Regions from separate parts of the Streptomyces sp. SCL15-4 genome, predicted to be linked through region 2. Evidence: riboswitches for the same ligand, from Rfam matches in the RefSeq annotation. Region 2 holds a riboswitch; each other region holds the start of a gene.

Region 1 (7,293 bases), 1.3 Mb from region 2:
CCATCGGAGTCAGCTTGTAGAGCTGCTCCAGGATCGCCTCCGGCACGAAGCCGTTCTTGATCTCGACGACCAGACGCAGGCCGTGCTCGCGGTCGGTGAGGTCCTTGACGTCGGCGATGCCCTGGACCTTCTTCGCGTTGACCAGGTCCTTGATCTTCGCGATGACCTTCTCGGGGCCGACGGTGAACGGCAGTTCCGTGACCACCAGGCCCTTGCGGCGGGCGGTGAAGTCCTCGATGGAGACCGTCGCGCGGATCTTGAAGGTGCCGCGGCCGGTCGCGTACGCGTCCCGGATGCCGTCCAGGCCGACGATCCGGCCGCCGGTGGGCAGGTCGGGTCCCGGGACGTGCTTCATCAGCGCGTCCAGGTCGGCGTTCGGCTGCCGGATCAGATGGCGGGCGGCGGCGATGACCTCGCGCAGGTTGTGCGGCGGCATGTTCGTCGCCATGCCGACCGCGATGCCCGATGAGCCGTTGACCAGCAGGTTCGGGAAGGCGGCGGGCAGGGCCACCGGCTCCTGCTCCTGGCCGTCGTAGTTCGGTGCGAAGTCGACCGTGTCCTCGTCGATCGACTCCGTCATCAGGCCCGTCGCCTCGGCCATCCGGCACTCGGTGTACCGCATGGCGGCCGGCGGGTCGTCGTTGCCCAGCGAACCGAAGTTGCCGTGGCCGTCGACGAGCGGCACGCGCATGGAGAAGGGCTGCGCCATGCGCACCAGCGCGTCGTAGATCGACGCGTCGCCGTGCGGGTGGAGCTTGCCCATGACCTCGCCGACGACGCGCGCGCACTTCACATAGCCGCGTTCGGGGCGCAGGCCCATCTCGTTCATCTGGTAAACGATCCGGCGGTGCACCGGTTTCAGGCCGTCACGGGCGTCCGGCAGGGCGCGCGAGTAGATGACCGAGTACGCGTACTCGAGGTAGGAGCCACGCATCTCGTCCACGACGTCGATGTCGAGGATTCTCTCCTCGAACGAATCGTCGGGCGGCGGGGTCTTCGTGCTGCGGCGGGCCATCGCTGCCTGGCTCCTTCTGATCTGGTCGCTCGCCTACGGGGCGCTCTTGCTGAAGCGTTTGACGGATCTGACGCGGACCATTGTGGACCGAGGCACTGACAACCCGTGCCACGACCCGGTCCGGGCGGCACCGGGGGAGCGGCCCGCCCCTGGCACCGGAGAACCGTCCGGGAGGGGGTCCGACGCAGGGTACGCGATCCGCTGTCGGCGTACGTGCGCGGGAACTTCGCGAAGGCCCCGCACGCTTTGCATACAGTGGCAGGAACGGCAGCAAAACCGCGGTTTCCATCAACCGCCTCCGCTCGCGAAGGGACGTACATGCCCATGGGTCACACGACCACAGCCGAGGCAGGCTCCGGGGGCCTGACAGCGACCGAGCACCGCCTGGCCAACGGTCTCCGCGTGGTGCTCTCCGAGGACCACCTGACCCCGGTGGCGGCGGTCTGCCTCTGGTACGACGTCGGCTCCCGCCACGAAGTCAAGGGGCGTACCGGCCTGGCTCACCTTTTCGAGCACCTGATGTTCCAGGGCTCGGCACAGGTCAAGGGCAACGGCCACTTCGAGCTGGTGCAGGGCGCCGGCGGCTCGCTGAACGGCACCACCAGCTTCGAGCGCACCAACTACTTCGAGACCATGCCCGCCCACCAGCTGGAGCTGGCCCTCTGGCTGGAGGCGGACCGCATGGGCTCGCTGCTGGCCGCCCTGGACGAGGAGTCCATGGAGAACCAGCGGGACGTCGTCAAGAACGAGCGCCGCCAGCGCTACGACAACGTCCCCTACGGCACCGCCTTCGAGAAGCTGACCGCCCTGTCCTACCCGGAGGGCCACCCGTACCACCACACGCCGATCGGTTCGATGGCGGACCTGGACGCGGCCACCCTGGAGGACGCCCGCCGGTTCTTCCGCACCTACTACGCGCCGAACAACGCGGTGCTCTCCGTGGTCGGCGACATCGACCCGGAGCAGACCCTCGCCTGGATCGAGAAGTACTTCGGCTCCATCGCCTCCCACGACGGCAAGCCCGCGCCCCGCGACGGCTCCCTGCCGGACATCATCGGCGAGCAGAAGCGCGAGGTCCTCGTGGAGGAGGTCCCGGCGCGCGCCCTGATGGCCGCCTACCGGCTCCCGCACGACGGCACGCGCGCGTGCGACGCGGTCGACCTCGCCCTGACCATCCTCGGCGGCGGCGAGTCCTCCCGCCTGTACAACCGCCTGGTGCGCCGCGACCGTACGGCCGTCGCCGCCGGCTTCGGCCTGCTGCGTCTGGCCGGCGCGCCCTCCATGGGCTGGCTGGACGTGAAGACCTCCGGTGACGTCGAGGTGCCGGTGATCGAGGCCGCCATCGACGAGGAGCTGGCCCGCTTCGCCGCGGAGGGCCCCACCGCCGAGGAGATGGAGCGCGCCCAGGCCCAGCTGGAACGCGAGTGGCTGGACCGGCTCGGCACGGTCGCCGGCCGCGCCGACGAACTGTGCCGGTTCGCCGTCCTGTTCGGCGACCCGCAGCTCGCCCTGACCGCCGTCAAGCGCGTCCTGGAGGTCACTCCGCAGGAGGTCCAGGAGGTCGCGGCGGCCCGCCTGCGGCCCGACAACCGCGCGGTCCTCGTCTACGAACCGAAGTCCCCGGAGGCCGCCCCGGACGCCGACGTGCCGCAGGACCCGGAGCAGGAAGCGACCGTAGAGGCGGGCCGCGACGAGACCGAGAACGAGGAGACGGCCAAGTGACCGAGCTCGCCACCATGGAGTTCCACCCTCAGCCGCAGCCCGGCGAGGCCAGGCCGTGGGCGTTCCCCGCCCCCGAGCGCACCGCGCTCGACAACGGCCTGACCGTGCTGCGCTGCCACCGGCCCGGCCAGCAGGTCGTCGCCGTCGAGGTGCTGCTGGACGCGCCGCTGGACGCCGAGCCGGCCGGCCTGGACGGCGTCGCCACGATCATGGCGCGCGCCTTCTCCGAGGGCACCGACAAGCACTCCGCGGAGGAGTTCGCCGCCGAACTGGAGCGCGCGGGCGCCACCCTGGACGCGCACGCGGACCACCCCGGCGTCCGGCTCGGCCTGGAGGTCCCCGCCTCCCGCCTGGCCAAGGGCCTCGGCCTGCTCGCCGACGCGCTGCGCGCCCCCGCCTTCGCCCCGAGCGAGGTCGAGCGCCTCGTGCGCAACCGCCTGGACGAGATCCCGCACGAGCTGGCCAACCCCTCCCGCCGGGCCGCCAAGGAACTCTCCAAGGAGCTGTTCCCGGCGACCTCGCGCATGTCCCGGCCGCGCCAGGGCACCGAGGAGACCGTCGAGAAGATCGACGCCGCGGCCGTACGCGCCTTCTACGACCGCCATGTGCGGCCCGCCACCGCCACTCTGGTCGTCGTCGGCGACCTGACCGGCACCGACCTCGACGCGCTGCTCGCCGACACCCTGGGCGCCTGGACCGGCACCCCCGGCGAGCCCCGGCCGGTGCCGCCGGTGACCGCCGACGACACCGGGCGCGTGGTCATCGTGGACCGGCCCGGCGCCGTGCAGACGCAGCTGCTGATCGGCCGGATCGGTCCCGACCGGCACGACCGGGTGTGGCCCGCCCAGGTGCTCGGCACGTACTGCCTCGGCGGCACCCTCACCTCCCGGCTGGACCGCGTCCTGCGCGAGGAGAAGGGCTACACCTACGGCGTGCGCTCCTTCGGGCAGGTCCTCAGGTCCGCGCCGGACGGCAGCGGCGCGGCGATGCTCGCCATCAGCGGCTCCGTGGACACGCCGAACACCGGTCCGGCGCTGGACGACCTGTGGAAGGTGCTGCGCACCGTCGCCGCGGAGGGGCTGACCGACACCGAGCGGGACGTCGCCGTGCAGAACCTCGTCGGCGTGGCGCCGCTGAAGTACGAGACCGCGGCGGCCGTCGCGGGCACGCTGGCCGACCAGGTCGAGCAGCACCTGCCCGACGACTTCCAGGCGACGCTGTACCGGCAGCTGGCCGCCACGGGCACGGTGGAGGCCACCGCGGCCGTCGTGAACGCCTTCCCGGTGGACCGCCTGGTGACCGTCCTCGTCGGCGACGCCGCCCAGATCAAGGCACCGGTCGAGGCGCTCGGCATCGGCCCGGTGAGCGTGGTGTCGGCCGAGTAGCGACGCGGCCGGCCCGTCCGGCGTACGCGCGCGTGGGGCCCTGACGGCTTACGAGCCGTCAGGGCCCCACGCTGTTCCACTCGGTTCCTCAGATGCCCGTTTTGGTGCGGAGGTTGCCTGTCTGACCTGTGGGATGCGCTACAAAAAGCCGGATCCGTTTGAGGATCGAAAGCGGGCCGCCGTAGCGTCGTCCGGGCTGTTCGTCAGGCAGTGCGCCGCACCCGCGGCACCGGACAGTCATCGCCGAGTCCCCGTACGGCGCGAGCCAGGGGAGCCGGGGACCCATCGTCCCTGGGGTGAATCGGGCGCCCGCGAGGGAGTCCGTAGGAGACCTTCCTGCTCCGAACCCGTCAGCTAACCCGGTAGGCGAGAGGGAAGGAAAGGACCAGCCACTTCATGGCGTTCATGTGCGCCACCGGGAAGCACCGCAAGCCCGGGCGGGTCAAGCGGACGACCGCGCAGGCGGCCGGCGTCGCGGCCCTGACCACCACCGGTGTCATCGGCACCCTCGCCGCCTCCCCGGCCCTCGCCGCCGACAACCCCGTGGACCAGACCGGCCTCACCCCGGTCCTCGCCGCCACGGACGACGTCGCCGCGCAGATCGCCGCGCAGGCCACCGCCCAGCAGGAGGCCGCCGACCGGAAGGCGGCCGAGGAGGCCGCCGCGAAGGCGGCCGCCGAACGGGCCGAGGAGCTGCGCGAGGCCAGGGCCCGCGCCGCGCGCGAGGCCGAGCGCCGCCGGCTGAACGCCTTCGTCGCCCCCATCGAGCACTCCTACGTCTCCACGGCCTACCAGGCCTCCAGCTCCCTGTGGTCCTCCGGTTCGCACACCGGCATCGACTTCCACGCGGCCGCCGGCACCACCGTGCACGCGGTGGGCTCCGGCACGGTCGTCTCCACCGGCTGGGGCGGGGCGTACGGCAACCAGGTCGTGATCCGGATGGCCGACGGCATGTACACGCAGTACGGGCACCTGTCGTCCATCGGCGTCACGGTGGGCCAGAAGGTCGTGCCGGGCCAGCAGATCGGTCTCTCCGGCGCCACGGGCAACGTCACCGGCCCGCACCTGCACTTCGAGGCGCGCACGAGCCCGGACTACGGCTCCGACGTCGATCCCGTCGCCTACCTCCGCAACCACGGCGTGCACATCTGACGCGCCTCGCGCCTTCCTTGGCGGCCCCGGCTCACCGAGCCGGGGCTTTCGCCGTTTTTCATGCTCTCCGCCGGTTCCGTTGTCCAAAAAATATCCATGGATTAGGACCCGCCGTCGGAAATTCCGGCCGACTGGAATAGAGTCACGGAACACGCGTCCATCGTCGGCGTTTCACGGGGATTAAGGCGGAGGTCGGTCATGCGTATTCCGGCGCACTCGGTGTGCACCGCTGTCCGGGACGACATCGTCGCCGGTGTCTACGAGCGCGGCAGCCGGCTGACCGAGGAAGTCCTGGCCCGCCGCTACGGCGTCTCGCGCGTCCCCGTGCGCGAGGCGCTGCGCACCCTGGAGGCCGAGGGCTTCGTGGTGACGCGCCGGCACGCGGGCGCGTGCGTGGCCGAGCCGACCGAGCGGGAGGCCGCCGACGTGCTGGAGATGCGGACGCTGCTGGAGCCGCTGGGCGCCGCGCGGGCCGCCCAGCGGCGCACGGAGGCCCATCTGAAGGTGCTGCGCGGCCTGGTCCGGCTCGGACAGGAGCGGGCCAGGAAGGGCAACAGCGAGGATCTGCGCTCGTTGGGCGGCTGGTTCCACGAGACGCTGGCCCAGGCCTGCGGCAGCCCCTCGCTCACCTCGGTGCTGACCCAGCTGCGCCACAAGATCGCCTGGATGTACGCGGTGGAGGCGCCGGTGAGCCCGGTGGAGTACTGGGCGGAACACGGGGCGATCGTGGACGCGGTGGCGCGCGGGGACGGCGAACGGGCGCGGGCGCTGACCGCTCTGCACGCGGAACGCGCGACCGGCGCGCACCGGCTTCGCTTTTCCGGCGCCGGCGAACGTGTGAGGACTTCGCAACATGCCGTAAACATGTCGGGTCTGCGACATTAACACGGGCGCCGTATACAAAGAAGAGGGTTATTCGGCGGCGGGCGTTTTCTGCTGCCCTTTTCGTGGTGCAAGGAATTCTCGGGCGCGGTCCTTCGGCCGGCGGCGGCGAATTCGGCCGACGGAAAGCCGTAGGGACGACACAAGTGGCCGCGGATACGCGGAAGCCGCGCCACCCGGTGCGGGCGGCGCGGCTTCCCCGCTCTTCTCAGACGGTCTCGGGCAGTTCCTCCAGGCCCTCGGAGACCAGCTTGGCCAGACGGTCCAGGGCGGCGTCGGCGCCCTCGGCGTCGGAGGCGAGGACGATCTCCTCGCCTCCCTGGGCGCCCAGGCCCAGGACGGCCAGCATCGAGGCCGCGTTGACGGGGTTGCCCCCGGCCTTGGCGATCGTCACCGGGACGCCTGTGGCCGTGGCGGCTCGGACGAAGAGGGAGGCGGGGCGGGCGTGGAGACCCTCGGCCCAGCCGACGTTGACGCGGCGCTCAGCCATGTGTTGCTGCCCTTCAGTGTTCAGGGTTGTCTAGACCAGTTTCCCATACCGTGGAGCGTGCCCGGAGCAGGCCCGAAGACCCGCCCCGGAGCGGCGCCGGACCGCGGCCTCGGTCCGGCGTTCGCCCCCCATAGCCTGCCTCGCGCCGTTGTCGTACGCGAGCCTTACTCTGGGGCCCATGCAGACCTCGGCGGACCCGCAGGACCGGCACCAGTACCCCGCCCACTGGGAGGCGGACGTGGTGCTGCGCGACGGCGGCACCGCGCGCATCAGGCCCATCACCGTCGATGACGCCGACCGCCTGGTCAGTTTCTACGAGCAGGTCTCGGACGAGTCGAAGTACTACCGCTTCTTCGCGCCCTATCCACGCCTGTCCGCCAAGGACGTCCACCGCTTCACGCACCACGACTTCGTGGACAGGGTGGGGCTCGCGGCCACCATCGGCGGCGAGTTCATCGCCACCGTACGCTACGACCGCATAGGCGGCGACGGCCTGCCTGCCACCGCGCCCGCCGAGGAGGCCGAGGTCGCGTTCCTGGTCCAGGACGCCCACCAGGGCCGCGGCGTCGCCTCCGCCCTCCTGGAGCACATCGCGGCCGTCGCGCGCGAGCGCGGCATCCGCCGCTTCGCCGCCGAGGTGCTGCCCG
Region 2 (7,293 bases):
CGTGCTCCAGTGCCTCCAGCGGAGTGATCCACGCCGACACCGAGGTCGCGAAGGACTTGCCGAGGAACGGGCCGAGGGGGACGTACTCCCAGGCCTGGACGTCCCGCGCGGACCAGTCGTTGAGCAGGCACAGGCCGAAGACGTGCTCGCGGAAGTCGCCGAGCGCGACCGGACGGCCCTGCCGCGTGGGCACGCCCACGACGAAGCCGACCTCGGCCTCGATGTCCAGCCGGATCGACGGGCCGAAGACGGGCGCGGGGTCGGCGGGAGCCTTGCGCTGCCCGGAGGGCCGTACGACGTCCGTGCCCGAGACGACGACCGTGCCGGCACGGCCGTGGTAACCGATCGGCAGGTGCTTCCAGTTGGGGGTGAGGCTGTCCTCGGCGTCCGGGCGGAAGATCCGGCCGACGTTGCGGGCGTGGTGCTCCGAGGCGTAGAAGTCGACGTAGTCCGCCACCTCGAAGGGCAGGTGCAGGGTCACCTCGGGCAAGGGGTGGAAGAGGGGCTCGACCGTCGGGCGGTGGGCCGGGTCGGTGACCCAGGACGTGACGGCACGCCGTACCTGGGACCAGGTGGCGCGGCCGGCGGCCAGCAGCGGGTTGAGGGTGGGGGCGGCGAGCAGCGCCTGGTGGGGCGAGCCGGCCGCCGCCGCCGCGGCGCCCGCGTCGAGGACGTGGTTCCCGAGCCGGACGCCGATCCTCCGCTCCGTGCTGCCGATGGGCGAGAACACGCCGTAGGGGAGGTTGTGCGGGCCGAAGGGGTCGCCCTCGGGGACGTCGAAGGGGGGCATGGGTGCTGCCTCACTCTCATCCGTGCCATGCATGGCGAAGCGTTCCATGTGGTCGGGCCACACGTTACGGCCGACACGCGTGTCCTGGGCAGTGCCTCGGGGAGCGTACGCAGAGGTGGGAGGGGCCGCTCCCACCGCCACGGCCGACCGGGGGAGCATGACCGCCGTGCGGCCGTTCGCCGGCACCGGGCGGCACCGGGCGAGTGCCACCGGGTCGCCCGCGACGGCGACTTGGGGCCGTGCGGTGGGCGATCGCGGGGAACGAGGGGTGAGTCGGCGGGCCTGGGTGTCCGTATTCTCTGGGCATGGCATCCTCCCCGGCATATGCCCTCATCGCCACTGACCTGGACGGGACGCTGCTGCGCGGCGACGACACCGTCTCCGACCGGTCGCTCGCCGCGCTCGCCCGGGTGGCGCGGGCCGGGGCCCGGCACCTGGTGGTCACCGGCCGTCCGGCGCCCCGGGTACGGCCCCTGCTCGCGCGCCTCGGCCGCACCGGACTGGCGGTGTGCGGGCAGGGTGCGCAGGTGTACGACGCACGGTCCGGCCGGCTGCTGTGGTCGGTCCGGCTGGACCGGGAGCTGGCGGAGACCGCGCTCGGCAAGATCGAGGCGGAGGTGGGCCAGGTGTACGCGGCGGTCGACCAGGACGGCGTGGACGGGCTCACGCTCATCGAGCCGGGCTACCGGATGCCGCACCCGACGCTGCCCGCGGTCCGGGTCGGCCGGCGCGCCGACCTGTGGGCCGAACCCATCAGCAAGGTGCTGCTGCGGCACGCCGAGCTGTCCGACGACGAGTTGGCGGCCGTGGCGCGCTCGGTGGTGGGCTCGCTGGCGAGCGTCACCATGTCGGGGCCGGGCACGGTGGAGCTCCAGCCGAGCGGCGTGACGAAGGCGACCGGTCTGGCGCTGGCCGCCGAGCGGCTGGGGATCGGCGCGGAACGGGCTCTGGCCTTCGGCGACATGCCCAACGACATCCCGATGTTCCGCTGGGCGGCGCGCGGCGTCGCCATGGCCGACGCGCATCCCGAGCTGAAGGCGGTGGCCGACGAGGTCACCGTGTCGAACGAGGACGACGGCGTCGCCGTCGTCCTCGAAAGACTGTTCCCGGCCGCCTGACCGCGGGAGGGCGGGGCGGCCGGGCCGGTCAGTAGGCGCCGAAGACGTTGTCGATGGAGCCGTAGCGGTTCGCCGCGTAGTTGCAGGCGGCGGTGATGTTCGCGACCGGGTCGTAGATGTCGAAGGACGTCCCGGCGACGTGGTACGTGTTGAAGGTCGGGTCGATGACCTGGAGCAGGCCCTTGGACGGGATGCCCTTGGCCGCGTTGGAGTCCCAGAGGTTGATGGCCGCCGGGTTGCCGGAGGACTCGCGCATGACATTGCGGTAGATGCCGTTGTAGGTGCCCGGGATGTTCTTCTCGGCCATGATCGCGAGCGACTCGCGGATCCAGCCGTCGAGCGTGTTCGGGTACCCGGCCGGAGTGGTGGACACCGCCGGGGCCGCGGTGGTGGCGGCGAAGGCGCCGCTCGCGCCGACGAGCGGCAGGGCGAGGACGGCGGCGCCGGTGCAGGCGGCGGCGAGGGCGCGGACGAGGCGGGCGTTCCGGGTACGGCGGTGCTGAGCGGCGGCAGACATCGAAAGTTCCTCTCCGGCGCCTGCGAGGTGAGCTGTCGGGTTCGGGCGGGGAGGCGCCCGGCCGTGCCCGGGAGGAGGCACGGCTTCACCCCTAGCCGTGCCGGCGCGGCGCGATGCCGTCCGGCGCGGCGGCTTACCTGGGTCCCCCGCTCCTGCCGTACGAATGAGTTCGTGAATGGGTTTCGCGGGCGGCGGCAGGATTAGGCGTCCGCCCGACGGCCCGGAACGTATGCGAGAGCAGATGTCGGGAACAAGTACCGGATTCATGCAATGCGTCTTTTGACCTTGATCGACGCCGTATGAGGTGCTTGATCCTTTGCGGTCGCCGGTTCTCAACTCGCCGACGGGGCAAGGGTGGGAGAGGAGTGCGGCGGAGCGTGCGGGCCGGCCGGGCGCGTGACCCAATTCACGAAAAGGCAAAAGGCTTAAAATCAGACATGGCGGATTAGTAGGATTCGGGCCCGAAGTCCGAGTCGTGACGGAACCCGGGATGTGCCGCCCGTCGTTGTCGTAAGGGATGGTGAAGGGAGAGTGGGGGTGAGGAAGGTGCGGAGAGGTCGCGACACGGCATCTGGATTACCGTTAAGTCGATATATGTCCCTTATTGCCGTGTGATCAAAACCATGCCGGTCATGGTTCGATACCACCCGAGCTGGACCGGTGGGCGCTATCGGTGATCGAAACAGGACCGGATACGCTGACTTGAGTGATGGCAGCGACCTATCGACAAACCGTGTAATCGCCAGCAGACACCAGCAGACAGGAGACCCCTCGTGACCGTCGTCGGGCCGTTCGGGCTGAGCGTGCGGGACCAGGCTCTGGAAGCCGATGTCCAGGCCGGATTGGCGGCTGTCGAGGAAGGCTTGCTCGATGCCACCAAGAGCGAGGTCCCGTTCATCACCGAGGCCGCGCAGCACCTGGTACGGGCCGGCGGCAAACGATTCCGGCCACTGCTCGTGATGCTCGCCGCCCAGTTCGGCGACCCGTACGCGCCGGGCGTCGTGCCCTCGGCCGTGGTCGTGGAGCTGACCCACCTGGCCACGCTGTACCACGACGACGTCATGGACGAGGCGGCCGTGCGCCGCGGGGTGGACAGCGCCAACACCCGCTGGGGCAACTCCGTCGCGGTCCTCACCGGCGACTTCCTCTTCGCCCGCGCCTCCCAGATCCTCGCCGACCTCGGCCCGGAGGCGGTCCGGGTGCAGGCCCTGGCGTTCGAACGGCTGGTCACCGGGCAGATCCTGGAGACCGCGGGCCCGACGGACGGCCGCGACCCGGTCGAGCACTACCTGGACGTGCTGGCCGGCAAGACCGGCTCCCTGGTGGCGGTGTCCTGCCGGTTCGGCGCGATGATGTCCGGCGCCGGCGAGCGGGTCGTGGACGTGCTCACCCAGTACGGCGAGCGGCTCGGCGTCGCCTTCCAGCTGGCGGACGACGTCCTGGACATCGCCTCCGACTCCCACGAGTCCGGCAAGACCCCCGGCACCGACCTGCGCGAGGGCATCCCGACCCTGCCGGTGCTCCGGCTGCGCGAGCGGGCCGCCCGGCTGGGGCTGGCCGAGGACATCGCGCTGTGCGAGCTGCTGGACTCCGACCTCAGCGACGACGCCCGGCACACCCGGGCGCTGGCCGCGCTGCGCGCCCACCCCGCGCTGGAGCAGGCCCGCCGGGACACGGTCCGGTACGCGGAGGAGGCGCGCGCCGCGCTCGCCCCGCTGCCGGAGTGCGACGCCAAGGCCGCCCTGGTCGAGCTGTGCGACGCGGTGGTCCACCGCGCCGGCTGACCGGCCCGGCCCACCGGCCGGTCCCCCGGGTGCTCCCGGACCGACCGCCGCACCACCGTCGCCCGTCCGACCGCCGTACCGCCGTACGACTCCGGGCGTGACGCCGTACCGCCGCACGACTCCGGGCGTACCGCCGTACGACCCGTGGGTCCGGCGTCCCCCATATGGCCGCGGCCCCCTACGACCCTTACGGGTCGGGGAGGATCCTGCCGCCGGGTGTCATACCGCAGGCGTACACGCAGTTGCCTCCGAGGGCTGACGCTTCCGCAGCGCCGATTTGGTCATATGGAAGCCACGGATATCACCACTCCTCACCGATTCGGGTGAGAATGGCGGCTCAGGGTTGACCAGCGTGGGAACGGCCGCCGCCGACGACGGAGGTAAGGCACACATGGCACCGTACGAATCCGACGACGCAGTGGGCGCGCGGGACGAGGAGGCGGGCTCCGGCCGGCGCAAGGCCGCCCGGTACGCCGTCCCGGTCGCGGTGGTGGGGGTGGCGGCGGCCACGATCGGGCTCGTCCCGGCGCTCGCCGACTCCGGCGACCCCGACCTGCCGAAGATCACCGCTCAGCAGCTCGTCGAGAAGATGGCCACGTCGGACGCGCAGCACCTGTCCGGCACCGTGAAGATCACCACCGACCTGGGCCTGCCCGACCTCGGCGGCCTGGAGGACGGCCTGCTCTCCGGCAGGGACCGGGACGGTTCCGGGGACGGCTCCTCCGCCGACCCCGGGTCCCGGTTCACCGAGCTGGCGTCCGGCATGCACACCCTGCGGATCGCCGCCGACGGCCCGGACCGGCAGAAGGTGTCGCTGCTGGAGCGCGGCGCCGAGTACAGCCTGATCCACGACGGCAAGGACGTCTGGGGCTACGACAGCAAGAGCAACGAGGTCTACCACTCCACCGCGGCCGGGTCCGGCAAGGAGCGCCGGGCCGAGCCGCCGGCCACTCCCGGGGACTTCGCCGCCGAGGCCCTGAAGTCGGTGGACGACACCACGTCCGTCACCGTCGACGGCACCGCGCAGGTCGCCGGCCGCGACGCCTACAAGCTGCTGATCCGGCCCCGGCAGTCCGGCACCACGGTCGGCGCGATCAGCATCGCCGTGGACGCGAAGACGTGGACGCCGCTGAAGTTCACGCTCACCCCGAGGAGCGGCGGTGCCGCCGTGGTCGACGCCGGCTTCACCCAGGTCTCCTTCGACCGGCCGGCCGCCTCCGTCTTCGACTTCACCCCGCCGAAGGGTGCGCGGGTCACCGAGGAGAAGGACACGGCGGCCAAGGCACCGGCCCCGAAGCACGGTGCGGACCTCGCCGGCGGCATGGATGGGCTGAACGTCCTCGGCAAGGGCTGGACGTCCGTGGCGAGCTTCGACACCGGCGCCGAGGGCGGCCTGCCGACCGGCTCCCGGGAGGGTGCCGTCGGCGGCTTCCTCGGCTCGCTCGGCGACCCGGTCTCGGGCGAGTTCGGCAAGGGCACGGTCTTCTCCACCCGCCTGGTCAACGCCCTGATCACCGACGACGGCAAGGTGTACGCCGGACTGGTGACGAAGGAGACCCTGGTGAAGGCGGCCGACGCGGGGAAGTGACCCCACCGGGACCGACGAGACGAGGGAAGCCGATGGACGAGCCGTCCACCGCGGAGCGCGCTCCGGAACACCCGCCCGCTCCGGAACACCCGCCCGCTCCGGACCGCCCGCCCGCGCGTGCGCCGGAGGGCGGCCCGGCGAGCGTCATCGACACGCGCGGGCTCACCAAGCGCTACCGCGGCGGACAGCTCGCCGTGGACGGTCTCGACCTGGCCGTCCCGGCGGGCAGCGTCTTCGGCTTCCTCGGCCCGAACGGCTCCGGGAAGACCACCACCATCCGCATGCTGATGGGCCTCATCGAGCCGACCGCGGGCACGGCCCGGGTGCTGGGCCGCCCCATGCCCCGGGCGGCCCGCACGGTCCTCCCGCAGGTCGGCGCGCTCATCGAGGGCCCCGCCCTGTACGGCTTCCTCTCCGGCCGGGACAACCTGCTGCGCTACGACTCCGCCGACCCCACCGCCGACCCGCGCACCCGGCACGCGCGCGTGGCCGCCGCGCTGGACCGGGTCGGCCTCACGGCGGCCGCGGGCAAGAAGGCGAAGGCGTACTCGCTCGGCATGAAGCAGCGCCTGGGCCTGGCCGCCGCGCTGCTCCAGCCGCGCCGACTGCTCGTCCTGGACGAGCCCACCAACGGTCTCGACCCCCAGGGCATGCGCGAGATCCGCACCCTGATCAGGGAACTGGCCGCCGACGGCACGACCGTCTTCCTCTCCTCCCACCTGCTGGACGAGATCGAGCAGGTGTGCACCCACGCCGCGGTCATGGCGCAGGGCCGGCTCGTCACCCAGGGCCCGGTGGCCGACCTGGCGTCCGGAGCCCGCGGCCGGCTGGTGGTGACCACCCCGGACCCCGCCGAGGCGGCCCGGGTGCTGAAGGAGCTGGGCGTCGGGGACGTGGCCGCCGACGGCGACCGGGTCACCGGCGAACCGCCCGGCCGGGACCTCGCGGAGGTGACCGCGGGCCTGGTCGGGGCCGGCGTCCGGGTCCGGGGCCTGACCGTCGAACGGGCCTCGCTGGAGGACGCGTTCGTGGCGCTGACCGGGGAGGGTTTCGATGTCGCGGGCTGAGCCGTCCGAGACCGCCGCCGTGCGCCGGCCGAACCCGCTGTGGTCCCTCGGACTGCTGCGCGGCGAACTGCTCACCACCGTCCGGCGGTGGCGCACGCTCGCCCTGCTCGGTGTGCTGGCCGCCGTGCCGGTGCTGGTCGGGGTCGCGGTGCGGATCGAGACCCGGGGCGGCGGGCGGGTGAGCGGCGGCGGCGAGGGCCCGGCCTTCATCGCGCAGATCACCAACAACGGGCTGTTCCTGGTGTTCACCGCGCTGGCCGCGACCCTGCCGTTCTTCCTGCCGATGGCGGTCGGCGTCGTCGCCGGCGACGCGATCGCCGGGGAGGCGGGCGCGGGCACGCTGCGCTATCTGCTGGTGGCCCCGGCCGGCCGCACCCGGCTGCTGCTGACCAAGTACGCGACCGTGCTGGCCTTCTGCCTGCTGGCCAC
Region 3 (7,293 bases), 880 kb from region 2:
CGGTTCCGGAACTCCCGGATCCGCTGGAGCGGGCGGTCGACCCGGCCGGTGATCTTGACGGCGAAGTCCTCGCCGCGGTCGAAGATCTCCCGGGCCATCTCCACGAGCTGGTCGGCGTGCGAGATGTGGGCGATGTCGTTGTGGGCGAAGATCAACGTCTTCGGGAAGCGGCCGTGCGCGGCCTCGAACTCGTCCGTGTAGTGCTTGAGCTCCTGGAGGATCTTGCGGTTGGAGTCGGGCGCGGTGACCTTGCGCTCCACCTCTTCGGCGTCGAACCGCCGTTCGTCCTCCAGCAGGTCGAGCTGCTTGGTGCCGGTCCGCGGGTCGATCTGGTCGACCTGCTCGCCCGCGTGCAGGAACACTCCGTTGATGCGGACGTCAGAGCGTATTTTCACCACGTCGTAGTCGACCAGGTGCCCTTCGCGCACGGCCCGTTCGTACTCGTAGCGGTAGACCATGTGCTCGAAGTACGCCATGGTGTGCGCGGCCGGAGTGGCGGTCAGGCCGATCTTGACGGCGTCGAAGTGGTCGAGGGTGTCCCGCCAGACGGCGCGCTCCTTCGCCGAGTAGCCCCGGTGGCACTCGTCCGCGACGATCAGGTCGAACGTGTGGATGGGGATGTCCAGCTGCTCGACATCGGCGTCGCTCTCCTCGTCGCCGAACCGCAGGGCCCGCTCCCCGCCGAAGAGGTTCATGGACATCCGCTGGATGGTGGTGACGTAGACGAAGGCGTCACCCAGCTTCGGGTCCGTCAGCAGGGAAGCGGGCATGACGTTGAAGTCGAACGCGAGGTCGTCCGCGACGTCCTCCCGTCGGAGGGCCTGGGAGTAGACCGGGTAGATCTTGTCGAACTTCATGCCCGGCTCGGCTTCGAAGGACGCGAACTCCCGCACGGTCTGGGCCGCGAGCGCGCGCCGGTCCACCAGGAAGAGCACGCGCCGGGCGACACCGGACTTCATCAGGCGGTAGACCTGGTTGACGGTCGTCAGCGTCTTGCCGGTGCCGGTGGCCATCGCGAGGAGCATCTTGCGCTTGCCCTCGGCGATCGCCTGCTCGACGGCCTCGTTGGCCTCCACCTGGTAGGGACGGAGCCGCTGGGGGAACGGCAGGGCGCGCAGCGCCGCGAGCTCCGCGTCGGCGTCCCGGTTGAGGAACTCGGCGAGCGCGGACGGCGTGTGGAAGGCGGAGACCCGCCGCGAACGGTTCCGCTGCCGGCGCACGTCGTGGAAGTGGATCTGCTCGCCGTTGGTGGAGTACAGGAACGGCACGCCGAACTCACCGCGGATGAGCGGGCCGTCCGCCATGCCCCGCGAGTAGCGCTCGGCCTGGGTCAGCACGCCCTGCGGTCCCACCGTGACCCTCTTGGCCTCGACGACGCCGCGGACCGCCCCGTCGTCGGTGAGGGCGTAGTCGGCGGGACCGGCGGCGGTCGGCCATTCCTCGACCGCGGAGGCCGGAGGCGGAGAGGCGGTGTACGACGGCTGATACGGCGTCACCTTCCAGCCCGCCGCTTCCAGCTTCGGGTCGATCCGGCGCTTGCGCGTCGCGGCTTCACTCTCCATGGCAGCCTCCATGATCCGCCCACCCCGGGCCGCTCGAAACGCCACCCGTAGCCCTTGCCGACCGGCCGGGTGATTCTCGTGTCCCACTGTAAAGAGGGGGACTGACAGCCGGTCCGAGGAAAGAAGGAGGCCGGGACGCGAGGACGCGGAGGGCGCCGGGGAGTTGGCCGGTGCGGTGGACGGCAACCGGGCGACGGGACCACCGGGACGGGCGGAAGCGGCCGGCCGGTGTCCGTGAGGCGCGGAGCGGAAGCGGTCGGCCGGTGTCCCCAGGGCGCGTGAGGCGGAAGCGGCTCACTCATGGGGCGACCGGCGACGCATGCCGTCCGGCCCTGGGTCCCACCGTCCGATCGCCGGTTACGCTGCCGACCCCCCACCTCCCCGCCCGGGGCCCGGGTTCGCCGCCCGGTACGCCCGGAGGGCACCGACGCTCGCCCTCGCCGTACCGGCCGCGCTGCGACTCCCGGCCCGACGCCACGCCTGATCCCACCGGCCCGTCAGCCCGCTGTCGCCTCCGTCGGTTCGGTCAGTGTGAGGGTGTGCCGGGTCTGGAGGGCCTTGGCGCGCAGGTAGCGGATGTTGTGGGCGGTGGTGAAGACGCCGGTGGGCACCCGGTCCCGGACGGTGAGGCCCAGCGCGCGCAACTGGCCCGCCTTGTCGGGGTTGTTGGACAGCAGGTCCAGCTCCGTGACGCCGAGGGCGGTGAGCATCTGGGCGGCGGCCGTGTAGTCGCGGGCGTCCTCCGGGAGGCCGAGGGCGGCGTTCGCCTCGTAGGTGTCGAGCCCGTCGTCCTGGAGGGCGTACGCGTCGAGCTTGTTGTAGAGGCCGATGCCCCGGCCCTCCTGGCGGAGGTAGAGCAGGACCCCGCCGCGGCCGGCGATCAGCTCGACCGCCTCGCGCAGCTGCGGGCCGCAGTCGCAGCGGGCGGAGCCGAAGACGTCGCCGGTCAGGCACTCGGAGTGCAGCCGCACCAGCGGCACCGGGCCGGGCTCGCCCAGGACGAGGGCGAGGTGCTCCCGGCCGTCGGTGAGGCCGTGGAAGGTGACGAGGTCCGCGTCGGCGCCGTAGCCGTCGGCGAAGCGCAGCGGTACCCGGACGCGGGCGCGCGGGGTGGCGGCGGGGAGGTCGGGCATGCGGATCCCTCCGGGACAGATGCTTCAGATTTGAAGCAGTGGCTCGCGGGGACCCTACCCCATGCTTAAAAGTTAAAGCAATCGTCCTCGCCGGGACCGGACCAGGTCAGGAGCAGGACGAGCGGCGCCGCCAGGGAACGTCGCCCCCGCCCGCCGCGGTCCCCTCGCCCTGCAGCCCGTGCGCGATCCCCGTACAGATCGCCTCCAGCTGCCCCACCTGCTCCGCGGTGAGCCGGTCGAACAGCAGCGCGCGGACCGTCTCGACGTGCCCGGGCGCCGTCCGCTCCAGCACGGCCGTCCCCTCCTCCGTCAGCACCGCGAGCGAGGCGCGTTTGTCCTCGGCGCAGTTCTCCCGGCGCACCAGGCCGTCCCGCTCCAGCCGGTTCACGACGTACGTCAGCCGGCTGCGGGTGATCTTCAGCGCCTCGGCGAGATCGGTCATGCGCAGCCGCCGCCCGGGCGCGTCGGAGAGGTTGGCCAGCACCGAGTAGAACAGGTGCGGCATGCCGCCGTCCTGCTGGAGCTGCCGGTCGATCGCGTCCTCCAGGAGGCGGGAGGCGGCGATGTAGGCGCGCCAGGCGCGCTGCTCCTCCGGAGTGAGCCAGCGGGTCGTCATGCCGCCAGTGTAGGTTTGTTCAAAAATTGAACCAAGCTGTCGCGGGCCCGCCTCGCCGCCCGCCTCCGGAAGAGAGAGCGCCGATGCCCCTGCCGTACGTGCTGCTGTCCGCCGCCGTCTCCCTCGACGGCTATCTGGACGACACGGGCCCCGAACGGCTCCTGCTGTCCGGCCCGGCCGACTTCGACCGGGTCGACGAGGTGCGGGCCTCGGCCGACGCCATCCTCGTCGGTGCCGGCACGATCCGCGCCGACAACCCCCGTCTGCTGGTCAACTCCGCCGAGCGGCGCGCGGCCCGGCGCGCGGCGGGCCGGCCGGCGTATCCGCTGAAGGTCACGGTCACCGGCTCCGGCGACCTCGACCCGGCGGCGCGCTTCTGGCACACCGGCGGCGACAAGCTCGTCTACACCACCGACTCCGGCGCCGTACGGGCCTCGCGCCTCCTCGGGAACATCGCCGACGTGGTCCCGCTCGGTCCCGCGCTGGACTGGCGGGCCCTGCTGGAGCACCTGCACGACGTGCGCGGGGTGGAGCGGCTGATGGTCGAGGGCGGTGGCACGGTCCACACCCAGCTCCTGGCGGAGGGCCTCGCCGACGAACTCCAGCTGGTTCTCGCCCCGCTGCTCGTCGGCGACCCGGCGGCCCCGCGGCTGTTCGGGCCCGGTGCCTACCAAGAGGGACGCCTGCGCCTGCTGGACACCCGCCGGATCGAGGACGTCGTCCTCATGCGCTACGCCCCCACGGCCCCCGGCACGGCCGCCGCCACCGCCGCCGACCGCCACTGGCTGCGCACCGCCTGCGAGCTGGCGGCCCTGTGCCCGCCGTCGCGGACGGCGTTCAGCGTCGGCGCGGTCGTGGTCGCCGCCGACGGCACGGAACTGGCCCGGGGCCACTCGCGCGAGGGCGGCGACGCGGTGGTGCACGCCGAGGAGGCGGCGCTCGCGAAGACCGATCCCGCCGACCCGCGCCTCGCCGGCGCCACCGTGTACTCCAGCCTGGAGCCGTGCACCCGCCGCGCCTCCCGGCCGGCGCCCTGTGCCGAGCTGATCCTGCGGGCGGGAGTGCGCCGGGTGGTCACCGCCTGGCGGGAGCCCGACACCTTCGTCACGGCGGCCGACGGAGCGGGCGTGCTGAGCGCGGCGGGCGTACGGGTCGTCGTCCTGCCGGAGCTGGAGGAACTGGCCAAGGCGCCGAACGCCCATCTGCCGGGCTGAGCGAGCGCCCGGGCGCGCCCGGGCGCACATACACCCAGGGCCCGGAATCCTTGGGATTCCGGGCCCTGGGCCTTCAGTAGCGGGGACAGGATTTGAACCTGCGACCTCTGGGTTATGAGCCCAGCGAGCTACCGAGCTGCTCCACCCCGCGTCGTTGTGACTCCAGTGTACGCCATCCGCGGGATGGTTCGCACACCGGTTTCGGCGGGCCCGCAACCGGTGACCGGGGACGTCACGGTGAGTGATCAGGTGAGCGCCGTACGCATAACATCTGAGTAACCATCAAAACCTCGAGTGACTGCTGAACCGTTCCGAGGCCCGATCAACTTGCCCGTTTTGACGGGATAGTTGCCGATAACCTCACCAGTAAATTCCTTGTTGATCGGGGCGAACGGCTTGGAAAGTGACTGGCAAGTCTATTAACGTTCGATAACGCAGCGCGGTCGTCCCAGCCGTCACAAGAGGCGGCTCCGCGCGCACGCGCCGAATCCCGCGAGGGAACCGGGGAACCACCTTTCTGGGGTGAATCACGCGGATACCGTCGTGTACTCACGCGAGTCCACGACCGGATATACGCGCGTAGGAGACCTTCCTGCTCCGAACCCGTCAGCTAACCCGGTAGGCGGAGGAAGGAAAGGAGCACGCCCGCGTGGCGTCCAACCGGCCTGTCCCCGAAGCCCCGTCCATACCGGCACAGCGCGAGTCCGAGCCCGAGACCTTCGGCTACGGTGCCTACCGCGCCGACGAGGGCCCGTGGGAGGAATGGAACCCCACCGAGGACTCCGTCGCACCGGTCCGCGGCCGGCACCGGGTTGCCAAGCAGCGCGGCGGCTTCGCGCGCAGCTCCACCGTCCTCGGCGTCGGCGTCATGGCCGCCGTCGGCGCGGGCGGCATGGCCAGCGCCAACACCGGCAAGCCGCCGGTCTCCATCTCCCTGCCGGACCTGCCCTCGGTCGGCTCCCTCTTCCACGACGGCTCCGGCGCCGACCGGCCCGCCGCCGAGGCCACCACGCTCAGCACCGTCGCCGTGGCCTCCGACCCGGGCCAGGACAGCGCCGACGCGGGCGAGGTGCTCCGCAACCGGATCATGGCGCAGGCCGAGCAGCAGCAGGGCCAGGCCGACAGCAGGGCGGCCGCCGCCGCGCTCGTCGCCGCCGAGAAGCAGACCGCGCGGGCCGCCGCCGAGGCCGAGCGGGAGGCCGCCGCCAAGGCCGCCGCCGCGAAGGAGAAGGCGGAGGCCGACGCGGAGAAGGCCGAGGCCGAGGCCAAGAAGGCGGCGGAGGAGAAGCGGCTGGCCGAGCTGGCCAGGCAGTACGCGCTCCCGACCTCCTCGTACACGATCACCTCGACCTTCGGGCAGGCCGGCTCGATGTGGTCCTCCGGCCACCACACCGGACTCGACTTCGCCGCGCCCACCGGCACCCTGATCAAGGCCGTGCACAGCGGCACGATCACCGAGGCGGCCATGGCCGGCGCGTACGGCTACCGCACCATCCTCACCCTGGACGACGGCACCGAGCTGTGGTTCTGCCACCAGTCCTCGATCAACGTCACGGCCGGCCAGAAGGTCGCCACCGGCGAGGTCATCGGCCGCGTCGGCGCCACCGGCAACGTCACCGGCCCGCACCTGCACCTGGAAGTCCACCCCGGCGGCTCGCCCACCGGCATCGACCCGATGGCGTGGCTGCGCGACAAGGGCCTCACCCCCTGACGGCCTTCCGGGAGTAGCGGGAATCCGGCGCCGGCGGCGGGATGCGATCGGCCTCCGCCGGCGTTGGCATGACGTATGACGTCACTTCGTACACTCGGCTCCTCCGATCTTGAAGTCTTCCCGCTCTGCCTCGGCGGCAACGTCTTCGGCTGGACCGCCGACGAGCAGGCCTCCTTCGCCGTCCTCGACGCCTACACCGCGGCCGGCGGCAACTTCGTCGACACCGCCGACGTCTACTCGGCCTGGGCCGACGGCAACAAGGGCGGCGAGTCGGAGACCATCCTCGGCGCGTGGCTGAAGGCCCGCGGCAACCGCTCCGACGTGATCATCGCGACCAAGGTCAGCCAGCACCCGGAGTACCAGGGCCTGTCGGCCGCCAACATCAAGGCCGCCGCCGACGCCTCGCTGCGCCGCCTGGGCACCGACCACATCGACCTCTACTACACCCACTTCGACCAGCCCGAGGTGCCGGTCGAGGAGATCATCGGCGCGCTGGACGAGCTGGTGAAGGCCGGCAAGGTCCGGCACATCGCCGCCTCCAACATCACCGCCGAGCGCCTGCGCGAGTCCCTGGAGTTCTCCGACCGCGAGGGCCTCGCCCGCTATGTCGCCCTCCAGCCGCACTACAACCTGGTCTCCCGCGACACCTACGAGGGCCCGCTGCAGGAACTCGTCGCCCGCGAGGGCCTGTCCGTCGTCCCGTACTTCGCGCTCGCCTCGGGCTTCCTGACCGGCAAGTACCGGCCCGGCGAGAGCGTCGACAGCGCCCGCGCCGACCGGGTCGGCGACTACGTGGCCTCCGAGCGCGGCCAGAAGGTCCTGACGGCCCTGGACGAGGTCGCCGCCGCCCGCCGGGCCCCGGTCGCCACGGTCGCCCTGGCCTGGCTCGCCGCCCAGCCGACGGTCACCGCCCCGATCGCCTCGGCCCGCACGGTGGAGCAGCTGCCCGCGCTGCTCGGCGTGGCGGAGCTGGAACTCACGGATGAGGAAGTGGCGAGGCTGACGGAGGCCTCGGCCTGAGTCCGCTCCACGGCGGTGCCGTCCCTCCGTCCGGCGC
Region 4 (7,293 bases), 1.4 Mb from region 2:
TAGTCCTCGTGCGCGGCCCGGTAGGCGGCGGCCAGCTCCGGGTCGCTTTGGAGCCGCTCGGTCATCTCCTTCATCACGCCGCTCGCCTCCAGCGTGCCGATGGCGGAGGACGCCTTCGGGCACGTCAGGTAGTACAGCGTCGGGAAGGGCGTGCCGTCGGGCAGGCGCGGTGCCGTCTCCACGACGTCCGGCTGACCGCACGGGCAGCGGTGCGCGATGGCCCTGAGGCCCCGCGGCGGGCGGCCCAGCTGCTGCTTGAAGGCCTCTACGTCCGCGTCGGTGGGCTCGGTGCGCGGAGTGGGCGGCGGAGGGGTTTCCATGACTGGCTGTCGGAGACTTTCTGTCGGTTCACTGGTCGGAGGCGTCGGACTTGTCGACGCCGTCCCAGACGTTCGCGTACCAGGGCCGGCGGGCGGCCCCGAGGTCGGCGCGGGACTGCTTGGCCGCGCCGGGGTCGACGACCACGTAGCCGGTCTCGCCGGGCCGTACGTAGTGCAGCCGGCGGCGGATCTGCTGCTCGGCGTAGGCGTCGTCCTGCCAGCGCGCCTTGAGGTCCCGCAGCTGCTCGACCCGCTCGCGGGCCTGCTGCTGGCGGCGCTGGAGGTCGGCGATCTCCGCGCGCTGGGAGACGTACTGCCGCATCGGGTAGGCGAGGGCGACGACCATCGTGCACAGCACCAGCGCGAGCAGCGCCGCGCGGCCGGTGAGCCGGGAGCGGCGGGCCTGCCGTTTGGTCTGCGAGCGGTAGACGCGGGCCGCGGTCTGCTCGCCGAGCAGCCTGATCCTGGTCGCGGTGGAGAACCGGTCACGGTCCTTCACGCCCATCTTCCCCGCCTCCCGTCACACGCGCGTACGTCCCCGGACACGGTACGGGACCGGGTACGGGGACGTACGTACGACTGGCTAGGACTTTAGCCCGGGCAGGCGCCCGGTCCTTGCCGTGCCTACTGGTTCGCGGAGCGGAACCGCGGGAAGGCGGAGCGGCCGGCGTACACCGCGGCGTCGTCGAGGATCTCCTCGATGCGCAGCAGCTGGTTGTACTTGGCGACGCGCTCGGAGCGGGCCGGGGCACCGGTCTTGATCTGGCCGCAGTTGGTGGCGACGGCCAGGTCGGCGATGGTGACGTCCTCGGTCTCGCCGGAGCGGTGGGACATCATGCACTTGAAGCCGTTGCGCTGGGCCAGCTCGACGGCGTCCAGGGTCTCGGTCAGCGAGCCGATCTGGTTGACCTTGACCAGCAGGGCGTTGGCGGCGCCCTCCTCGATGCCCCGGGCCAGGCGCTCGGGGTTGGTGACGAACAGGTCGTCGCCGACGAGCTGGACCTTGTCACCGAGCTTGTCGGTGATGGTCTTCCAGCCCTCCCAGTCGTCCTCGAAGAGCGGGTCCTCGATGGAGACCAGGGGGTACGCCTCGACCAGCTCGGCGTAGTACTCGGTCATCTCGGCGGCGGTGCGGTTCTTGCCCTCGAAGACGTACGAGCCGTCCTTGTAGAACTCGGACGCGGCGACGTCGAGCGCCAGGGCGATCTGCTCGCCGGGGGTGTAGCCGGCCTCCTTGATCGCCTCGAGGATGAGGTCGAGGGCCTCGCGGTTGGAGCCGAGGTTCGGGGCGAAGCCGCCCTCGTCGCCGAGGCCGGTGGACAGGCCCTTGTTCTTCAGGACCTTCTTCAGGGTGTGGTAGACCTCGGTGCCCCAGCGCAGGGCCTCGGAGAAGGACTCCGCGCCGATCGGAGCGATCATGAACTCCTGGATGTCCACGTTGGAGTCGGCGTGCGAGCCGCCGTTCAGGATGTTCATCATCGGCACCGGCAGCAGGTGCGCGTTCGGGCCGCCCAGGTAGCGGAAGAGCGGCAGGTCGCTGGCCTCGGAGGCGGCGTGAGCGACGGCGAGCGAGACGCCGAGGATGGCGTTGGCGCCGAGGGAGCCCTTGTTGTCGGTGGCGTCCAGGTCGAACATGGCCTGATCGATCAGGCGCTGCTCGGTGGCGTCGTAGCCGACCAGCTCCGGGCCGATCTGCTCGATGACGGCCAGGACGGCCTTCTCGACGCCCTTGCCCTGGTAGCGGTCCGGGTCACCGTCGCGCAGCTCGATGGCCTCGAAGGCGCCGGTCGAGGCGCCGGACGGAACGGCGGCACGACCCGTGCTGCCGTCGTCGAGGCCGACCTCGACCTCGACCGTGGGGTTGCCTCGGGAGTCCAGGATTTCCCGGGCTACGACGACGTCGATGGACGGCACGAGCATCTCCTTCTTGGATGTGACGCTGGAAGTGCGGGGCTGGTGTGCCTTGCGACTAGAGCCTAACCGTCCCGGGCGTCTCGGCCACCGACCGACCGTCCCGTGGACAGACCGACGGTACCTTTTGTTTTTGATCGAAACAAAGGGCTTCTGGGTGGCCGAGGGGCGAGGGTGCCGGGGCGGGCGCGAAAAAAGCCCCGCCCCGGCGCGTACGGGGGAGAACGCGCCGGGGCGGGGAGCCCGTGGGGACGGGGGGTGACCCGCACGGGGCCTCGGGGGCTCCGCCGGGACGCGCGGACCGGGGGACTTCGGGGGTCCGGGCGCCCGTGCGGGTCCGTGGCTCTCAGGGGGTCCGACGGGATGTGCGGGCCCCGGGGGCCGGCCGGGGGCCGGGGGTCACTTCAGGTGGAGCTGCTGGCCCGGGTAGATGAGGTCGGCGTCCTCGACGACGTCCTTGTTCAGCTCGAACAGCTTCTGCCAGCCGCCCGCGACCTTGTGCCGCGCGGCGATGATGCTGAGCGTGTCGCCCTGGACGACCTTGTACTCGCCGTCACCCTTCTTGACCTTCTTGCCGGTCGGGGTGGTGACGGTCTTGCCCGCGCCGCTGCCGGTGCTCTTGCTCGTGCCGGTGGAGGCGGCCGGGCGCTCGGCGGAGCGGGAGGCGGCCTGCTGGTCGGCGGAGCGGGTGGAGGTGCCCGAGTCCTGGGTGGACGGGGCGGACGGCGCCGGGGTGCTCGGGGCGGAGCCGTTGTAGGGGGAGCCGGACAGGCCCGTGCCGCAGACCGGCCAGGCGCCCTTGCCCTGCGCGGCGAGGACCTTCTCGGCGACGGAGATCTGCTGCGCCTTGGACGCCTTGTCGGCGGTGGAGGCGTACTGCGTGCCGCCGTACGCGGCCCAGGTGGAGGCGGAGAACTGCAGACCGCCGTAGTAGCCGTTGCCGGTGTTGATGGACCAGTTGCCGCCGGACTCGCACTGGGCGACCGCGTCCCACTGGGAGGCGGTGGCGGCGGAGGCGTTGCCGGCCGCCATCAGCGGGGCGGCGACGGCGGCACCGGTGACACCGGCGAGCGTGATGGCGCGAACGGCCTTGGACGGACGACGGTGCTTGCCCTTGCCGGTAAACAGCATGGATCGATTCCCCTCACCGACGCCTACGAGGTGAGCTGTCGGGTTCGGGCCGGTTGAGTTGCCCGGCCGCGTCGTCCGCTTGCGCGTGACGCGGCTTCACCCCCAGCCGGTCCCAGCTTCAACTGCTGGGCCCGGCACTTACCTTGGGTCCCCCGCTCCTGCCTACGGCGCTTGACGCGACGACTGTTCCCGGGCAGCCACTGGCAGGATTCGGCGTGGCGGCTGCCGGGGCTCGTGGTGACGAGCGGCCTCGACCGTAGACAGGTGATCGCCGGAATTTCAAAGACGATCAGCGCTTCTGAGACTCATCCCACACTTTCGCCAAACCGGACATCAAGGTGCTTAGTGGGGCGTCAAGTCTCGGTGTTTTCAGCCCGTTTCGCCCTGGACATCCAGGGTCTGACCGGCGGTGATGCGGTCCGGGTCGGTGCCGATGGCCTTCTTGTTGCCGGCGTACAGCGCGTGCCACCCGCCGTCGACGTCAAGGGAGTCGGCGATGGAGGACAGCGAGTCGCCTTCGCGGACCGTGTAGGTGTCCGGTTCGCGGGAGGCGTGCCGTCCGGAGGCGGTGCCGTTCTGACCGTTTGTCACACTTTCGTCCGCGCTCACGCCCCGGTGGCGTCCGCCGGTGGCGACGGCACCGGTGTCGACCAGGCTCCAAGAACCGGCCGCCTGCTGCGGGTTGGTCACGACCCCGGCGTCCGGCGTGGCCGTCGGGGAGCCGCCGGCGTCCTGGGGGCTTCCGGTGTCCGGCGTGGCGGACTTGTCGGACTTGGTGGTGCCGGTCCCGGCGGAACCGGTGGTCCGGCCGGCGTCCTTGTCCGTCGCCTTGCCCGTGTCCTCGCCGGCATCCTTGCCCGCGCCCTTGCCCGCGTCCTTGCCGGTGCCCGTGCTCTTGCCCTCGCCCGGCTCGGCGGTCGGCGTGCCGGCCGGGTCCGCGGAGCCGTCGTCGGTGCCGGTGCCGGTGGAGGGCGACGCGTCGGGTCGTCCGGAGGAGTCGGAGGCGTCAGGGGTCGCGGAGGTGCCGGAGTCGCCGGCCGGTCCGGACGGTTCGCCGGAACCGCCGGTCCCGCCGACGCCCGTGTCGACGTCCACGGACCCCGAGTGCTGTGTCAGGCCGGACAGCAGGGCGCAGGTGGCCCAGGGCGCGGTGCCCCGGTCGGCCAGGATCTTCTCGGCGACGGCGATCTGCTGCTGGCGGCTGGCCTGGTCGGCGCTGGCCGCGTACCGGCCGCCGCCGTACTTGTCCCAGTCGTCCTGCGAGATCTGCAGGCCGCCGTGGTAGCCGTTCCCGGTGTCCGCGCTCCAGGAGCCGCCGCTCTCGCACTCGGCCACCTTGTCCCACGTGGTGCCGTCGGCCGCGCTGGCGCCGGCGGCGCCGAGCAGCGGGATGGCGATGGCGGAGCCGGTCACGCCGGCCGCGACGAGGAGGGCCGGAGCCTGGCGGGGGCGACGGTGTCGGCCGTTCCCGGAGAGCATGCAGAAGCCTTTCGAGCGACAGCAGGGCCGGCGCGGCGGTCGGAGCCGCTCGCCGCGCTGATGGGTGAACGTATCGGCAGACGATCACTTGTCACAAGTTCATGCCGCACAGATCACGTGAAGATCACAGCGTTGAGAAAGTGTCATGCACTCGCGGAGAGGCTGTGTTCAGGCGGTCGGCGTGAACTCCACCGGCAGGGTGCGCAGACCGCGCATGATGAGCCCGCCGCGCCAGCGCAGATCGGCCGGATCGGCGGCCAGCCGCAGGTCGGGCAGGCGGCTGAACAGGGTGGCCAGCGCGGTCTGGCCCTCCAGCCGCGCGAGCGGCGCGCCGAGGCAGTAGTGGATGCCGTGGCCGTAGCCGAGGTGCTGGTTGTCGCGGCGGCCGAGGTCCAGCACGTCCGGGTCGGCGAACCGCTCCGGGTCCCGGTCGGCGGCCGCGAGGACGACGAGCACCGGGTCGCCGGGCGCGATGTCCTGGCCGCCGATGGCCAGCGACTCGGTGGCGAAGCGCCAGGTGGCCAGCTCCACCGGGCCGTCGTAGCGCAGCAGTTCCTCGACGCCGGTCTCCAGCAGGTCCCGTTCGCCGCGGGCCAGGGAGCCCTGGAGCCGGGCGCGCTGCCCGGGGTGGGTGAGCAGGGCGTAGGTGCCGTTGCCGATGAGGTTGACGGTGGTCTCGAAGCCGGCGAACAGCAGGATGAAGGCCATGGCGGCGGCCTCGTTCTCGGTGAGGTGCTCGCCGTGGTCGGAGGCGCGGATGAGGCCGGAGATCAGGTCCTCGCCGGGCGCGGGCGTGGCGGACAGCGCCGCGCGCTTGCGGTGGATCAGCTCGGCGAGGTAGCCGCGCATCTTCTTGACGGACCGCGCGACCCCGCCCCTCGGTCCGCCGCCGTGCCGGATCATCATGCCCGCCCAGTCCCGGAAGTCGTCCTGGTCCTCGCGCGGGACGCCGAGCAGGTCGCAGATGGCGTAGATGGGCAGCGGGAAGGCGAACTCGTGGATGAGGTCGGCGGAACCGGTCCTGGCGAACCGGTCGATGAGCTGGTCGGTCAGTTCCTGCACCCGGGGCGCGAACTCGGCGACCCGGCGCGGGGTGAACGCCTTGCTGACCAGCCGCCGCAGCCGGGTGTGGTCCGGCGGGTCGATGTTCAGCAGATGCGTCATCAGCTCGGCCTTGCGCTCGCCGGGGATACCGGTCTTGCCCCTGGCGTGCGCGGGCTCGTCGTGGTGCGCCGGGTTCTTGCTCAGCCGCTGGTCGGCCAGCGCCTGCCGGGCGTCGGCGTACCGGGTGACCAGCCACGCCTCGACCCCGCTCGGCAGCCGCGTGCGGTGCACCGGGGCGTGCTCGCGCAGCCAGGCGTAGGCGGGATAGGGGTCGGCGGCGAACTCCCACGTGAAGAGGGCGGGAGCCGGCTGGTCGGAGGTCGGCTGGTCGGGGCGGTGCTGCTCGGTCACTCCTCGACCGTATCCGGAGCCCCGGGCCGCCCGCCGAGGGCCTTGCGGGCGGGAACCGGCCCTCGGCCTCCTCCGCCGGTCCCATCTCTCCGCCGGCAGCGCGGGCCGGTGCGCCGCCTGTCCGTCCCCGTCGCCGGCCGCCCGCCGGAAGGCGGCGCCCACCGGCCCGGCCACCAGGCCGGCGCCCTACGCCTCCGCCGCCCGCGCGGCCTCCAGCGCCCGCTGCCCCAGGACACCGTCCACCGGCGGTACGTCTCGTCGTGCCGGACCGCGCCCAGCAGCGGGCCCGACGCCGGCCAGGCCCGCGGGCCCGCGCGGCACGGCATCGGCGGCACGCCGTACCGCACCGATCGCCCGTACCAGCGCCTCCGCCCCGGCCACCGCGCCGCCCGCCTCCGCGCCGCCTGCCTCCGGACCGTGGCTCTCGCCCGCCTCCGGACCGTGGCTCTCGGCCGCCTTCACGAGCAGGTCCTCCGGCGACGGGCCCCGCGGCCCGCAGCGGGCCAGGCCGACGGCCGCCGCACCGGCGCGTGTCCGCGCGGACGGCGCCGGGCACGCCGGAAGTCCGGCCACCGCTTCGGTTCCACGGCGGGGCAGGCCGCGATCCGGGCACCGGAAGGCGATCCGCCTACCCCTTGCCCTCCTCCTCTTCGCCGCCGGCCGCGCGCACCGCCTCGCTGTCCTTGATCGCGTCCCGGTACACCCGGGCCGCCGCTCGCAGCGCCGCCTCCGGATCGACGCCGTCCGCCTCGGCGCGGACCGCGAGCGCCAGCAGCTCGTACCCGATGCCCTCTCCTCGGGGCAGGGGCACCTCCAGGCCGGCCGTACGGACCCGGGAGGCGAGCTTGGCGGCGAGGGCCAGGCCGGGCTGGCCGAGCGGGACGCCCTCCGTGATCGAGGTGCGCCGCTTCTCCTCGGCCTTGGTGCGCAGCCAGTGCTCCTTGACGTCCTCCGGGGTCTCGGCCACCTCGTCGCCGAAGACGTGCGGGTGGCGGTG

What was found. A riboswitch is a leader RNA that binds a small molecule or an ion and turns the genes downstream of it on or off. The one in region 2 is predicted to bind cyclic di-AMP.
Positions count from the first base shown of each region.
Region 1: another riboswitch for cyclic di-AMP. It lies ahead of SCK26_RS09680 (M23 family metallopeptidase); the one in region 2 lies ahead of SCK26_RS15830 (transglycosylase SLT domain-containing protein).
Region 3: another riboswitch for cyclic di-AMP. It lies ahead of SCK26_RS19995 (M23 family metallopeptidase); the one in region 2 lies ahead of SCK26_RS15830 (transglycosylase SLT domain-containing protein).
Region 4: another riboswitch for cyclic di-AMP. It lies ahead of SCK26_RS22625 (transglycosylase family protein); the one in region 2 lies ahead of SCK26_RS15830 (transglycosylase SLT domain-containing protein).

Region 1 is NZ_JAOBTQ010000001.1:2,331,620-2,338,912, reverse strand. It holds gene SCK26_RS09695 (DNA topoisomerase IV subunit A) at 1-1,015, opposite strand, end outside; gene SCK26_RS09690 (pitrilysin family protein) at 1,334-2,737, shown strand; gene SCK26_RS09685 (pitrilysin family protein) at 2,734-4,122, shown strand; cyclic di-AMP (ydaO/yuaA leader) riboswitch at 4,354-4,506, shown strand; gene SCK26_RS09680 (M23 family metallopeptidase) at 4,519-5,274, shown strand; gene SCK26_RS09675 (GntR family transcriptional regulator) at 5,473-6,159, shown strand; gene SCK26_RS09670 (HPr family phosphocarrier protein) at 6,365-6,646, opposite strand; gene SCK26_RS09665 (GNAT family N-acetyltransferase) at 6,825-7,293, shown strand, end outside.
Region 2 is NZ_JAOBTQ010000001.1:3,655,057-3,662,349, reverse strand. It holds gene fahA (fumarylacetoacetase) at 1-790, opposite strand, end outside; gene SCK26_RS15835 (HAD family hydrolase) at 1,096-1,908, shown strand; gene SCK26_RS15830 (transglycosylase SLT domain-containing protein) at 1,937-2,425, opposite strand; cyclic di-AMP (ydaO/yuaA leader) riboswitch at 2,428-2,609, opposite strand; gene SCK26_RS15825 (polyprenyl synthetase family protein) at 3,199-4,209, shown strand; gene SCK26_RS15820 (DUF2092 domain-containing protein) at 4,601-5,797, shown strand; gene SCK26_RS15815 (ABC transporter ATP-binding protein) at 5,830-6,864, shown strand; gene SCK26_RS15810 (ABC transporter permease) at 6,851-7,293, shown strand, end outside.
Region 3 is NZ_JAOBTQ010000001.1:4,532,420-4,539,712, forward strand. It holds gene SCK26_RS19970 (DEAD/DEAH box helicase family protein) at 1-1,562, opposite strand, end outside; gene SCK26_RS19975 (GTP cyclohydrolase II) at 2,060-2,695, opposite strand; gene SCK26_RS19980 (MarR family transcriptional regulator) at 2,802-3,311, opposite strand; gene SCK26_RS19985 (dihydrofolate reductase family protein) at 3,395-4,525, shown strand; tRNA gene SCK26_RS19990 (tRNA-Met) at 4,603-4,676, opposite strand; cyclic di-AMP (ydaO/yuaA leader) riboswitch at 4,997-5,167, shown strand; gene SCK26_RS19995 (M23 family metallopeptidase) at 5,175-6,236, shown strand; gene SCK26_RS20000 (aldo/keto reductase) at 6,312-7,256, shown strand.
Region 4 is NZ_JAOBTQ010000001.1:5,041,771-5,049,063, reverse strand. It holds gene SCK26_RS22640 (DUF501 domain-containing protein) at 1-320, opposite strand, end outside; gene SCK26_RS22635 (septum formation initiator family protein) at 349-825, opposite strand; gene eno (phosphopyruvate hydratase) at 945-2,234, opposite strand; gene SCK26_RS22625 (transglycosylase family protein) at 2,631-3,362, opposite strand; cyclic di-AMP (ydaO/yuaA leader) riboswitch at 3,368-3,542, opposite strand; gene SCK26_RS22620 (transglycosylase family protein) at 3,732-4,841, opposite strand; gene SCK26_RS22615 (cytochrome P450) at 5,010-6,296, opposite strand; gene SCK26_RS22610 (hypothetical protein) at 6,483-6,758, opposite strand; gene SCK26_RS22605 (nucleoside triphosphate pyrophosphohydrolase) at 6,925-7,293, opposite strand, start outside.